3 regions of the Paenibacillus sp. FSL R7-0652 genome follow, and region 1 is predicted to be linked to each of the others. Evidence: a T-box and tRNA genes for the amino acid it is inferred to sense, from the RefSeq annotation. Region 1 holds a T-box; the other regions hold tRNA genes.
What was found. The T-box of region 1 lies ahead of leuS (leucine--tRNA ligase). A T-box ahead of a tRNA ligase gene usually reads a tRNA of that ligase, here a tRNA-Leu.
Positions count from the first base shown of each region.

Region 1 (4,289 bases):
GCATCCAGATCCTTCGAAATTGTTGCGCGAGTTACAATCTTGCCGTTGACCTGCACCACGATCTCCACTTCTGCATCCACGGTCATCGACTCATCATACTCAGGCCAAGCCACGTAGGAAATTCCACCCTCATATCCAAGACGACTCCACAGTTCCTCCGCCATATGCGGTGCCAAAGGTGACAGCAGCTGAACAAAGTTCTCCATTGCTTCACGAGGCAGTGTATCCGCTTTGTATGCATCGTTAATGAAGATCATCAATTGGCTTATCGCGGTGTTGAAACGCAGATGCTCCAGATCCTCCGTCACTTTTTTGATTGTTTTATGCGCTGTACGTTTGAATTCATCCGTTCCGCCATCTACTGTAATCTTCTCATTAACTGCACCTGTATCTTCGTTGATGAACAGACGCCATACACGTGACAAGAAACGATACATCCCTTCGACCCCGCTGGCGTTCCAAGGTTTGGTCGCTTCCAGAGGTCCCATGAACATTTCATAGAGACGCAGTGTATCTGCACCGAATTCGTTAACTATCTCATCCGGGTTAATCACATTACCACGGGATTTACTCATTTTTTCGTTGTTGGTACCCAGAATCATACCTTGGTTGACCAGCTTGTAGAATGGCTCTTTCGTGTGTACAACGCCCAGATCATACAGCACTTTGTGCCAGAAACGAGCATACAGCAGGTGAAGTACCGCATGTTCTGCTCCACCAATGTACAAGTCCACTGGCAGCCACTGCTGCTGTTTCTCCTTCGAGATCAGTTCCTTGTCATTGTGAGGATCGATGAACCGCAGATAATACCAGCAGCTTCCGGCCCACTGCGGCATCGTGTTCGTTTCGCGGCGCGCTTTCATGCCTGTTTCCGGATCGACCGTATTCACCCAATCTGTCACATTAGCCAGTGGAGATTCTCCTGTACCTGAAGGTTTGATCTGGTCAATGTCAGGAAGCAGCAGCGGCAGTTGATCTTCCGGCACCGTCTTCATTGTTCCATCTTCCAGATGCAGAATCGGAATCGGCTCTCCCCAATAACGCTGACGGCTGAACAACCAGTCACGCAGACGATATGTTGTTTTACCTTGTCCCTTACCGTTCTCTTCAAGCCAAGCGATCATCTTCGCCGCAGCTTCTTCGTTGTTTAATCCGTTCAGGAAATCGGAGTTCACGTGTGCACCGTCGCCTGTATACGCCTCTTTTGTGACATCGCCGCCTTCAATGACTTCGATGATATTCAGGTCAAACTGCTTCGCAAATTCCCAGTCACGTGCATCATGCCCCGGGACAGCCATAACAGCCCCTGTACCGTAACCAGCCAGTACATAATCCGCAATCCAAATCGGAAGCTTTGCTCCGTTAACCGGATTGATCGCATACGCCCCTGTGAACACACCTGTTTTTTCTTTGGCCAAGTCCGTACGTTCCAGATCACTCTTACGCGCAGCCTGCTCCTGATAAGCTTTCACTGCCTCACGCTCTGTTTCAGACGTAATCACGTCCACCAGTTCATGTTCTGGAGCGAGAACTGCAAAGCTTGCACCAAACAATGTATCTGCGCGAGTTGTGAATACTTTGATCACTTCTTCACGGCCTTCAATGGCAAAAACCACTTCAGCACCTGTCGATTTGCCGATCCAGTTACGCTGCATATCCTTGATGCTTTCCGACCAGTCCAGCTCTTCCAGGTCCTCCAGCAAACGCTCCGCATATTCCGTAATTTTCAGCACCCATTGACGCATCGGTTTACGTACAACGGGGTGGCCGCCGCGTTCACTTTTACCGTCAATAACCTCTTCATTCGCCAGAACCGTACCCAATGCCTCACACCAGTTCACCGGCACTTCATCTACATAAGCCAAACCTTTTTTGTACAGCTGGATGAAAATCCATTGTGTCCATTTGTAGTACTCCGGGTCCGTTGTGCTGATCTCGCGATCCCAGTCATACGAAAATCCGAGAGATTTGATCTGACGACGGAAATTGTCGATATTGCGGAATGTAATATGACGCGGGTGCTCCCCCGTATCCAGTGCGTGCTGCTCTGCAGGCAGACCGAACGCGTCCCAACCCATCGGATGAAGTACATTGTATCCGCGCATCCGTTTGTAACGGGATACGATATCCGTTGCTGTATATCCTTCCGGATGACCTACGTGCAGTCCGGAACCGGACGGATAAGGAAACATATCCAGAGCATAAAACTTCGGTTTCGACGGGTCCTCACCTGTTTTGAATGTTTTGTTTTCATCCCAATACTGCTGCCAGTTTTTTTCCATCACTTGCGGTTGATAGCCGTGCTTCGGCTGATGATTCTCACTCATCTATATTCCTCCTTCAGGTTATACGCGCTTTGATAACAACAAAAAAACCTCAGCATCCCGTAGCGTTTGCAGCGCTAGGGACGAGAGGTTGAATTCCCGTGGTACCACCCTAGTTAGCGGACGAACGTGCTTCGTCATCCACTCCCTCTAGACCTGTAACGGCGGTTAACCGATGCGGATTTCCTATTCAATGCAGAAGGCATAGAAAGGTGTAGTCACCGCATTTCTCCAAGGCGAGTTCGCAAAGTACTGTCAATCGGCTTGCACCACCCGCCGACTCTCTGTCATGTACAGAATTTACTACTGATCCTTATCATCGAAATATGTATACAATATCGGGAACATTATATAAAAATGCAGGCTCAAAGTCAATATGACACTTCACATTCATCCTTCTCAGATGATATAATTTCCGTGCTCCCCGACTACAATGATGCTTCTTCAAACATTCCGAAAACGTTCAATACCCTTCTTCAGATTCTGAATCGTCCATTGGATATGCTCCTGATTATCATACTGCCGGTAATCACATTCAATTCGAAGTGCAAGATCAAAATACAAATCGTACAAGCTTCTGCGCTTCCGCTCACTCTCCGTCACAATCTCTCGGCCATACCCTTTCAAAAATCCCGGAGTATAGTTAAAATGACTGAAATAGTGCTCCATCAGCGGATCACCCCACAACGAGCGTTCAAAATCGATAATGCCCGTAATCTGTTTATCCTGCACCAACACATTACCATCCCACAGATCCCAGCTGATCAACATGGGTTCGGTCACTTCATCCAGTACATCTGATCTTTCCTCGATCAGACGCCGCAGCTCATTGTAGTCAATACCAATATCAATCTTTGCCTTTTCTCCATCGGCAAGCATATCCTCCATCAACATCAAAAATGCTTCTCTCCATGTGCTGCGCTGTCTGTCCTTCCCCGAAAAATAACCGAATCGATCCCCCTTAATCTCGTTGATTCGCTTGTTATATTGTCCTAACTGCTGCTCAATTTCTTCCTGCTCTGACACTGTAAGTTGAGTTTTTACCTGGTTATACGGCGTCCCGGACATGTATTCCATAATAAAATACTGTGCAGGTGCAAAAGCAAGCGAAGCATCATAAGCCAGCACCTGAGGCACAGGAACATCCTTCAGACCGGCAGCAAGCCGGAGTGCTTCCACTTCTGCTGTCATCAGATCCTGCTCACAGCGCATCAGATTGGTTGCAGCCGAGGGCGCAATTTTAAGGACAATTTTTCGTCCGTCACTTAGCACTATTTTATAGGCATGGTTTGCCCATCCGTCAATCATTTCTTCACATTCCTGAATGGCCGCAGCGAGTTGATGTGTAATGATCTGATCCAGCTGCTCTTTGGATAATCTCGTTTTATATGTACTTTCCATCGTTGTCATCCTCCCGTTATTGAATAGTTCATCTCATTTCGGAAAACGCTTTCCGAATTAAATTTATTATGTCTCTCTTTCCTTCCAGCAGCAATACCTTTTATCCTATCAGTTAAAAAAACTGTCCTTGGCAGCATGATCACATGCAGCCAAAGGACAGCTAACCATCGTATTTCAAACCATGTACATACGAGCTGCTTATTTATTTTACAGCCACGTAGAACAAACGCTGCGCACTGTCTCCAGCCTCTTGCCACTCAAAGTCCGCATACACCTTCACGTCTCGGAAGCCCGCTTTGCACAGCTCCAGCTTCATCCAATCCGGATCATAAGCACGCTGCACATGAACTTCCTCAAATCTCTGGTACGTATCCCTGCTGCCGTCTTCAATACGCGAGAAAATGCTTAGATGGTGCTCGATTTCACACCGCTCCTGGTCCAGATCACATGTCCAGATGTAAGACACGGAACGCTCATCCAGTACAAAAGGCTGCTCTTCATCATAACGAATGAGTGTGTTCGGATGATGCACATCAAACAGAAACGTACCTTCTGGCTTCAGCA
Region 1 covers NZ_CP152001.1:4,712,862-4,717,150, forward strand. The annotation lists gene leuS (leucine--tRNA ligase) at 1-2,327, opposite strand, end outside; T-box leader at 2,401-2,653, opposite strand; gene MKY97_RS20635 (aminoglycoside phosphotransferase family protein) at 2,769-3,725, opposite strand; gene MKY97_RS20640 (class I SAM-dependent methyltransferase) at 3,928-4,289, opposite strand, start outside.

Region 2 (4,289 bases), 2.5 Mb from region 1:
AGTGTTTTCAGCCCGGTGTGCTCGATGCCAAAACAAAGCAGCTGATTGCACTGGGCATCGGTTTGTTTGCCAATAATGAAGTGTGCACGTTCTATCATGTAGAAGAGGCTCGTTCCAAGGGAGCGACGGATCAGGAGATTATGGAGACTGTAGCTGTCGCTGGAGCTGTAGGGGGCGGTCATGCCTTGTCACAAGGAGCAATGCGGGTGCAGAAGGCCCTGCATTAGTTCGTTCGTTTGATCCCTTCACAAGGAAAAGAAAAGGAGACTCCGGAATGAACCGGTGTCTCCTTTTTTGTATTGCAGAATAGGGTGATCTTATAATTTTCCGATCATTTTGTTGTACATAAACTGACCTGTTACCCGTCTTGCCGTCACATAACGATCATTGAAATAAGGGTTCGAGAGCTTGGTGATGCTGACACCTTTGCTGCTGGAAGCATGTGCGAATTGACCTCCGCCAATGTATACCCCTGTATGTGAAATCCCTCTGCCGGTTGTGTTAAAAAATACCAGATCGCCTGTGCGAATTCCTGCTTTGGAAACAGGTGTCCCCGCTTTGGCCTGCTGCTGTGACGTGCGCGGCAGTTCAATGCTGTATTTATTAAAAAGATATCTCATAAACCCGGAACAATCGAAACCGGCCATCGTTGTGCCGCCCCATTTGTACGGGATGCCTGTCATATTGTTAACTACGGTATTTATTGTGCTTGCCTCAGTGGTTGTTGCCCCAGATGTAAATAGTACAGCAGCTCCAAAAATGGAGATAATCAGTTTTTTCAAAATCAATGTTCTCCCTTCGATGCCTACGGAGTTAGCTAAGGGTTCGGTAGAAGGTTCCCTATATTTCCTATGTATAAGAATAATTCACCCAAAATGGTTCCCCCGTTTTCAATCCTGAAACTCGGCAAATGAATAATTAAGTTTTTGTAACTATTTGAAACTATATTGCATAAATGCGTAATTGTCAAACCTGTTTTAACGTCTTCTTTCCGGCTCAATGTTAGCGGAATTATCGAATTTAGTCGGAATTATGTTTAAAACAGACTACTAAAGATTACAAAATAGTCATTAATGTTTCATCGGTGTAAGAATGGATAATAAACAAGTTTGTCAAGAGTTAAAAGCAATATTCCGTTCCGGTGAAATGAAGTTAATAAGCGTATGCTGCCGCATACATTGACAAAGAAAGAGATGCTGCATATGATGAGTTTATTAAATACATACAAATTTTGTATTTAAATTGCTTACAATGGGATTTATAATTCCGTTGTAAGCCAGAATGCACGGAAAATTTATGAATTGGGAGTGTGATGTTTTGTGAAAGCCAAAAAGTGGATGACGTTTGTACTCGCATGTTCCATGGTTTTTTCCACAGCAGGAATGGTCGTTCTTCCTGCAGCATCCGTATCCGCAGCTGATGCATCAGGCACAACCGCAAGTTTGTCTGATATTTTGAAAAATCAGCGCCCGGACGGAGGTTGGAGAAAAGATTACGGTCAGACATCAGGTGAATGGGCCAAATCAACGATCGATAATAAAGCTACATACTCCGAGATTAGAAGACTTGCGAAGGAATTCAAGAAAAATAAAGATCCGCGTTACTCGGCTGCAGCCATTAAGGGCATAAATTTTTTGCTTAACATGCAGTATTCCAACGGCGGCTGGCCGCAAATCTATCAAAGCTCCGGCTATCATAAGCATATTACTTACAATGATGACGCGATGATTAATGTGATGTTCATGCTCGATGAAGTTGCAGGCCGGAAAGGGGACTTTTCTTTTATCGATACTTCACTTGCGAATCGCAGTAAGAATGCGGTATCTAAAGGGGTTGACGCCATTTTGAACACGCAGGTGTCATCCGGCGGGAAATTGACGGTTTGGGGTCAGCAGCATGATTCCAGTACGCTGAGACCAGCAGGCGGAAGAAGTTACGAAGTGCCTTCGCTAACGGCTGCTGAGAGTGTAAACATCGTCAAGTTTCTGAAGACAAGACCACCCAATGCCAGAATAACGGCATCCATTAAAGGCGCTGAAGCCTGGTTTAACAAAGTGAAGATTACAGGATACCGATATGAGAGAGGGAACGGAGACAGCCGGATTATTGCGGATTCCAGCGCTTCACCAATCTGGGCTCGTTTCTATGAGCTTGGTACGGACAGACCTATTTTTGTTGGTCGTGACGGGATTGTGAAATATAAGCTGAGTGAGATCGAGAAGGAAAGAAGAGGAGGTTATGCTTGGTATGGCAGCTGGCCTTCCAAGCTGTAGTAACCTGTTTTTTGGAATCTTCTTAAGCTTGTTTTATTGAATTTACATTCTGAAGGAAGAGTATAAGAAGAGTCTAACAGGTTCGAACCAGATCTTAAGATCTGGTTCGAACCTGTTAGATGTTTTAAGTGTTGACATAATGGATCTCGCATGATATATTATTTCTTGTCGCCGATAATAATTGGTGAGACTAGAATATGCGGTCGTGGCGGAATTGGCAGACGCGCACGGTTCAGGTCCGTGTGGGCTAACCCCCCGTGGAGGTTCGAGTCCTCTCGACCGCATCAGATTAAAAAAGCTCCTTCAGGACATGTCCTGAAGGAGCTTTTTTAATCTTTTTGGTCATAAGCCAGTCATTCGATGAGGGGAGCCCGTCCTGCAGCTGCGCGATGCTCGTTCACACATCGATCCGAGCTGCTGCAGAAACGGGGCTTGGCCACTTTTTGCCATGATAGAAAGATGTAGAGCATGAAGCAGACCAATATTAGGATGAAGATTATAATGCAGCAGTAACCGTGATGTTATCAATATTGGGTCCTTCTGAACCTGTGGTTACGATTCGAAGGGTATTTGTACCTGAATTCATAGGCACTTGAATGGTTTTCTCACCCCAGGTTGACCAGCTCCCTGTTGCCTCAAAGGGTTGGTTGCTGATTACTTTGGTGCCGTTAACATAAATGTCTAGGTTTCTTGTACCACTTTCCAGAGCATAACGGAACTTGACATTTTTAGTGCCGGTAATCGTGTTGTTGATTTCATTCCATTGAATTGCGGAACCTGTATACGCGTTAAAGTTCACGTAACCGGAACCGGAGAAACCTGGGTACAGGTTCTCAATCACTGCATCGGTAAGCGTTGTTCCTGTTTCAGCCTCATAAGTGGTACCTGTGCCTACATTCCCGCCGCCACCAGTGAGGTTAGCAACAAATGTAGTCACACTCCGTGCTGGAAGCTGCGCGGTGAATGCGCCATTGGAAACGTTAATCGGTGCAAGGCTCGCCAGATTACGGCTGCTGTCCGTAACATATGAAGAAACGGTGGAAGCATTACCATTCTGCAGTACAAATCGTTGGTTTGCAGACGAAGTACCGCGGTTGATGGCTACGATCACGACTTTGTTATCGCCTTTATAGGCAGATACAAAGGTATTGGTATCCGGGTTTTTGGAAGCATCTACTCTGACATATCCAGGGCGAACAAATTTGGAGAAATGAGCCATGTTATAACCACGCTTGCTGATCGTTCCATCTTCCTTCATCGGACTATATTGTCTGCGGATATACCACCATACATAAGCTTGGAAGTCGCCTTCAACCATTGCATTGTGCATATGGTACGATACGTCCAACGCTTCTGGCCAGCGGTCAGCGGAGTTGTTGTCACTGTTTGGATAATAGACTTCTGTCATCCACAGCTCTTTACCGGCTCCTTTTTGCTTAAAGAGCGGGTATGGGAAATCTTTGAACTGCGTTCCATACGTATGAGCTCCCAAGATGTCCATATTGGCGAGTGCCTGCGGATCATTCAGGATAGGGTCAGATATATTTTTCAAGTATTGGAAAGATTCAGGGGCCATAACTTTGGTACCTTGAATACTGCCTGCATTTTCCTTCATAAAACGAAGGATTTCCTGCGGGGTCCACCACGTCCAGTCGTGAGCGTAATCCGGCTCGTTCTGCACGGAGATCGCGTACAGGTTCACGCCGTTATTTTTCATAAAGGTTACAAAGTCATTCAAATGCTGAGCATACGCACCGTATTTGTCATATCTCAGTCTCTTGGCATTGGTATCGCCGTTGCGATTGAAAGTTTCCACCATGCTGCTCGGAGGATTCCAAGGTGATGCAAATACAATCGCACCTTTCTCGATTGCGCGCTTGGCTGTTGGGACTTCTAGAGCCCAGTTATTGGGGTTCGGATCGACGGAGATTCGGAGAATAGAGAACCCAAGCTGGTTCTGATCATTTCCGAAAGCGGTTTCACGTTGAGCCGGTGTAAGGTCACCAATCCAGACTG
Region 2 covers NZ_CP152001.1:2,225,232-2,229,520, forward strand. The annotation lists gene MKY97_RS10255 (carboxymuconolactone decarboxylase family protein) at 1-227, shown strand, start outside; gene MKY97_RS10260 (C40 family peptidase) at 318-782, opposite strand; cyclic di-AMP (ydaO/yuaA leader) riboswitch at 788-919, opposite strand; gene pelA (pectate lyase) at 1,320-2,273, shown strand; tRNA gene MKY97_RS10270 (tRNA-Leu) at 2,473-2,557, shown strand; gene MKY97_RS10275 (carbohydrate-binding protein) at 2,770-4,289, opposite strand, start outside.
Region 2: it has a tRNA-Leu gene. The T-box ahead of leuS (leucine--tRNA ligase) is inferred to sense a tRNA for this amino acid. The anticodon was not compared.

Region 3 (4,289 bases), 3.2 Mb from region 1:
ACATCAAAAAACAACCACTTCAATCCGGCAATATCCGGCACGCCGATTCCTCCTCATAAGCCGCAGGTCACCCCTAGCTTGCATACTGTATCCATAAAAAAAGAAGACCCACGACAAGCATGAGTCTCCTCAAATTCCGTTAGTCTATAGCTGCAATTATAGCAGGCGTCTTACATCGAATCAATCTCAATCATAAGCTGCTGACTTCAGCTTCCTGTTTGCTGCAGCTGTTGAGAAGGAAACCGACTTCTCCGTTCAATGAATACACGATTTTGTCAGCCCCCATCCCCCGATAAATCCCTTTAGGATGGCTCTGCTCTGTGATCACACACAGGGACTTGGATGTCCATGACCGGCAAATCTGCAGATAACGGCAGGTCAAGTTCAGACTATTTTCAAAAATAAATACATTCCCTACACTGCCCTGCGGCAAAAACCATTTTTCAGCCGCTGCCGTATTCATGCGGATCACATGTTCTACGCCAATCTGGCGAAGTTTGCGCTCCTCACCAGCACTATTCGTCAGAACGGCAAAAGGCATTTTTTTGTACATCAGCAATTTCACAAATTTACGTCCAGCTTCATTCGGAGCCGTCACCAAAATCATCTCTTTATCCATTGTTCGTTCCTCCCTTGGCGTGAAAAGACAACAAAAAAGAAGCGTGGGGGACCAAGGCCTCCGAAACGCTTCTTAAATAATCCATGACGAAAACGCCATGAACCAGCGTGCGGTTTGCTGCCTCTCCCTTTAACGCTTACGAGGTTAGCTGACGGATTCGGGCGCGAGAGTCGCCCTATTTCCGGCTGTCACCGGAAAATTCACCCCATGGATGTCTGCTGCTGTAATACAGCCCATCCTGTTGGTTCCCCCGTTTTCCACCCTTAATGAATGGAAACTCAGCGATTAAAACATCGTTCGTACATCTTGAATAAAGAACCGATCGATATTATCGTTTGTTTCGTTTTTCAGGTATAAATTTATTAAAATTCAAATTACGCTATGAATCATACACCTGTGCCATGATGATGTAAAGTGCGGCCAGATCACTGAATCGTCAGATTTCCGGCAATAATCTTCAATAATAACGCTTACAATGAGGTTATACGCTATCCAACTCTTCCAAGCTGTCTAATTCTCTGCCGCACAAAAATGGATCATCACATTTCACAACGATTTCAATCTTACGTCGATCTTACACACCAAGGATGGTCATAACAACGCAGAAGCCAAATAAGTTTTGCATTACTTAATTGCATAAAATATAATGAATGTATCTAGAACAAGATGATGGAGGCGATCCCTATGTCAGTTTATGATTACAAAGTAAACACCCTTCGCGGACAAGAGATTGAGATGTCCGAGTATCGCGGCAAAGTGTTGTTAATAGTAAATACAGCAAGTCAGTGTGGTCTCACACCTCAATTCAAGGGCCTGCAGGAGCTGCAGGATAAATTCCAGGATGCTCCGTTTGAAGTGCTTGGGTTCCCAAGCAATCAGTTTGCGCAGGAGAAAGGTTCCTCCGATGATATTGCCGAGTTCTGTCAGATGAATTACGGTGTCAGCTTCCCTATGTTTGAAAAAATTGACGTCAATGGCTCCAGCGCCCATCCACTTTTCCAACATATTACCAAAGAAGCACCCGGCCTGCTCGGCTCGAAAGCAATCAAATGGAACTTCACCAAATTCCTGGTTGACCAGAACGGGAAAGTAGTGAAACGATATGCTCCGCAGACGATACCAGACAAAATTCAAGAGGATATTGAGGCTTTGTTGAAATAAACTATATTTTATAAAATGAAAAAGCGATCCGAAACCAAAGAGCCAAGGCTCAGGCTTCAGGATGGCTTTTTTTCGCTGTACCCGCTTCAACTAGTTCAGAACGTTCCATTGAGCTGCGGAACTTCAGTTCTGATCAAAGAAAAGAAGCTTTCCATTATGGAAAGCTTCTCAGGTATCTCTTCATATAATGCGGTCGAGAGGACTCGAACCTCCACGGGCATACGCCCACTACCCCCTCAAGATAGCGTGTCTGCCATTCCACCACGACCGCATGTCGTAAATTATCGGCAACAGAATTGATTATACCGGAATCTTATTTAAAAGTAAAGCAATTATCTAGATTTTCTTGTGCAGCCTGAATATAACACTTCTTTTTATACAACTCAGCTTCCTTTCTCCTTTCATTTTTCATTTAACTGCTCAAATTCCATCTAACTGCGCAAATTTTTGTCATAACTCTGAAGTAAGCACATAACATTAATCTGATTGCGAAAAAGAGGCCACACGAAGACGGAGTAAATCCATCCGTTTTCGAAATAGGAACTTTAGAAGAATCAAATTATTTTATCACAAATAAGCTTGTGTAAGTTTATATAACACAAAATACTTACCAGGCCTATACAAACGTCTTTTTTTCTGTTAACTATTGACAAAACACCGATTATTATGTGAAAATATATATCATATAATTCGGATTTACACACAAATTTTCAAAAAAACCTTTATCAAGTTAGGAAAATTTACACAACTGTACACAGGAGGCGAAAGATCTTGAATCGTGGGAATAAGCTTCTCGATTACGCGAAACTGCTTGATCCCTCTGTGCAGGTTGGAGGGTTCTCCCATCTCTTCGGCATGAACACCCATATCAAGGAAGGCTCCATACGTACTGCCGAGGATATCGAATCGTTCATGCGATGCCAGCTTCACCCTAGTCTTGTGCGTCTTGAAGGCATGGCGATCAAAGGCATCTACACCGCAACAGATCATAAGGACACCTGGCGTGTCGCTTTGATCGACAAACTGGTCCATGTACAGCGCACACCCGCTGAACTTCGAGAACAAGCATCAGCTATAGGCAAACGTTTAATCAAACTCTCGCGCGCCCTGCATCCGTGGATTGACTTCAGCCCGCTTGAACAGATCTTCGCAAAATACAATTCCGTTGGCTGCCTCCCTACCGTTCACGCCTGGATTAACCACCACCTTGACATCCCCGTCGAAGAGGCGGTTCTCGGTTACCTGCATTCAGCCATGTATGCTTGTATATCCGAAGCCTCCAAAGTTATCCCTCTAACTGAAGAAGTCACCAAGGAACTGCTGGGTCGTCTGACCACAGACCTAGAGAAGGAATGGACGACCGTGAGCACCTCTTCTCCAGATGGACATATGCCCCCCGCATCCCTGTCTATGAAGCCCTTGTTCCCCAACTTTCACATGCTCGGGGCAGGCCTCCATGCTTACAGAGCATAACTCTCCCCGTTCCACCCTTCTATAAAAATGCATACAAAAAAACACGCCGCAATCCCCTTGCTGGCGTGTTTTTCACTTTTTTGCAAGCTTATAAAAACGTATTTACGTCATATTAATTCAAAAAATACACTTATTTCCGTATTTTTTAATTGTTAGATGACGTAAATACGTATATAATGGAAATCACAGCTCGCATTTCTATATATCTTACACCAATACAAGCTTGCTGAATACTATAATCCATTCAGGAGTGAACCATTTTGAACAAGAAAAAACCAGTCACTCCGTTCGGATGGGCTATCAAACGACGCCTAACCGAACTGCAGGTCGATCAGAAAACCTTCTGCGAACAGCATGGCATTCCACCCTATCGTCTGTCCAACCTTATCCACGGCACACGCAAAGCAACCAGATTCAGGCATTTGGTCGCTGATATTCTGGACATACCCGAGGAGCTGCGATAACCATTTTCATCAAAGGAGGATTTCTCTCGTGAGATATGTGACATCAGACCTCGAAAGCTTGTCTTTCCAATCGACCAACCATCAGCTGATTATCGTTGATCAGCATTGGATGATTCGGAGCTGCAACCGAGCCTGGGAACGCGGGTTTCATAGACCTTTTTCACACACAGCCCGCTGTCACAGGCATTACCTGCATTTGATGGAAGCCTGGGCGGCGCAGCAGAAAGATATCCTTCCGGCTACCACATTTGCACAAGATCTGAGACACAACGTCGTTCCGTTTAAGCAAACTCATACATACGACATCTCTGTGACCACCCCATATAATGAAGAGAGATGGTTTCGTGTAGAGCTCACTCCACTGTATGATGGACCCGCAATGGATACTGCCCTGGCTCTGGTAGCTCACACCGACATTACCGAACAGAAAAAAACAGAGCTTCAGCTAAGGCAAGCCCTGACTGAAGCACGCACATTATTCGGCCTATTGCCCATTTGCGCCGTCTGTAAACATATTAAAGACGAATCGGAGGAATGGAGCTCCGTCGAACATTATTTGGAGAAACACACCT
Region 3 covers NZ_CP152001.1:1,548,011-1,552,299, reverse strand. The annotation lists gene MKY97_RS06840 (HAD family hydrolase) at 1-41, opposite strand, end outside; gene MKY97_RS06835 (hypothetical protein) at 191-619, opposite strand; cyclic di-AMP (ydaO/yuaA leader) riboswitch at 738-913, opposite strand; gene MKY97_RS06830 (glutathione peroxidase) at 1,304-1,780, shown strand; tRNA gene MKY97_RS06825 (tRNA-Leu) at 1,969-2,051, opposite strand; gene MKY97_RS06820 (urease accessory UreF family protein) at 2,552-3,253, shown strand; gene MKY97_RS06815 (XRE family transcriptional regulator) at 3,514-3,717, shown strand; gene MKY97_RS06810 (hypothetical protein) at 3,746-4,289, shown strand, end outside.
Region 3: it has a tRNA-Leu gene. The T-box ahead of leuS (leucine--tRNA ligase) is inferred to sense a tRNA for this amino acid. The anticodon was not compared.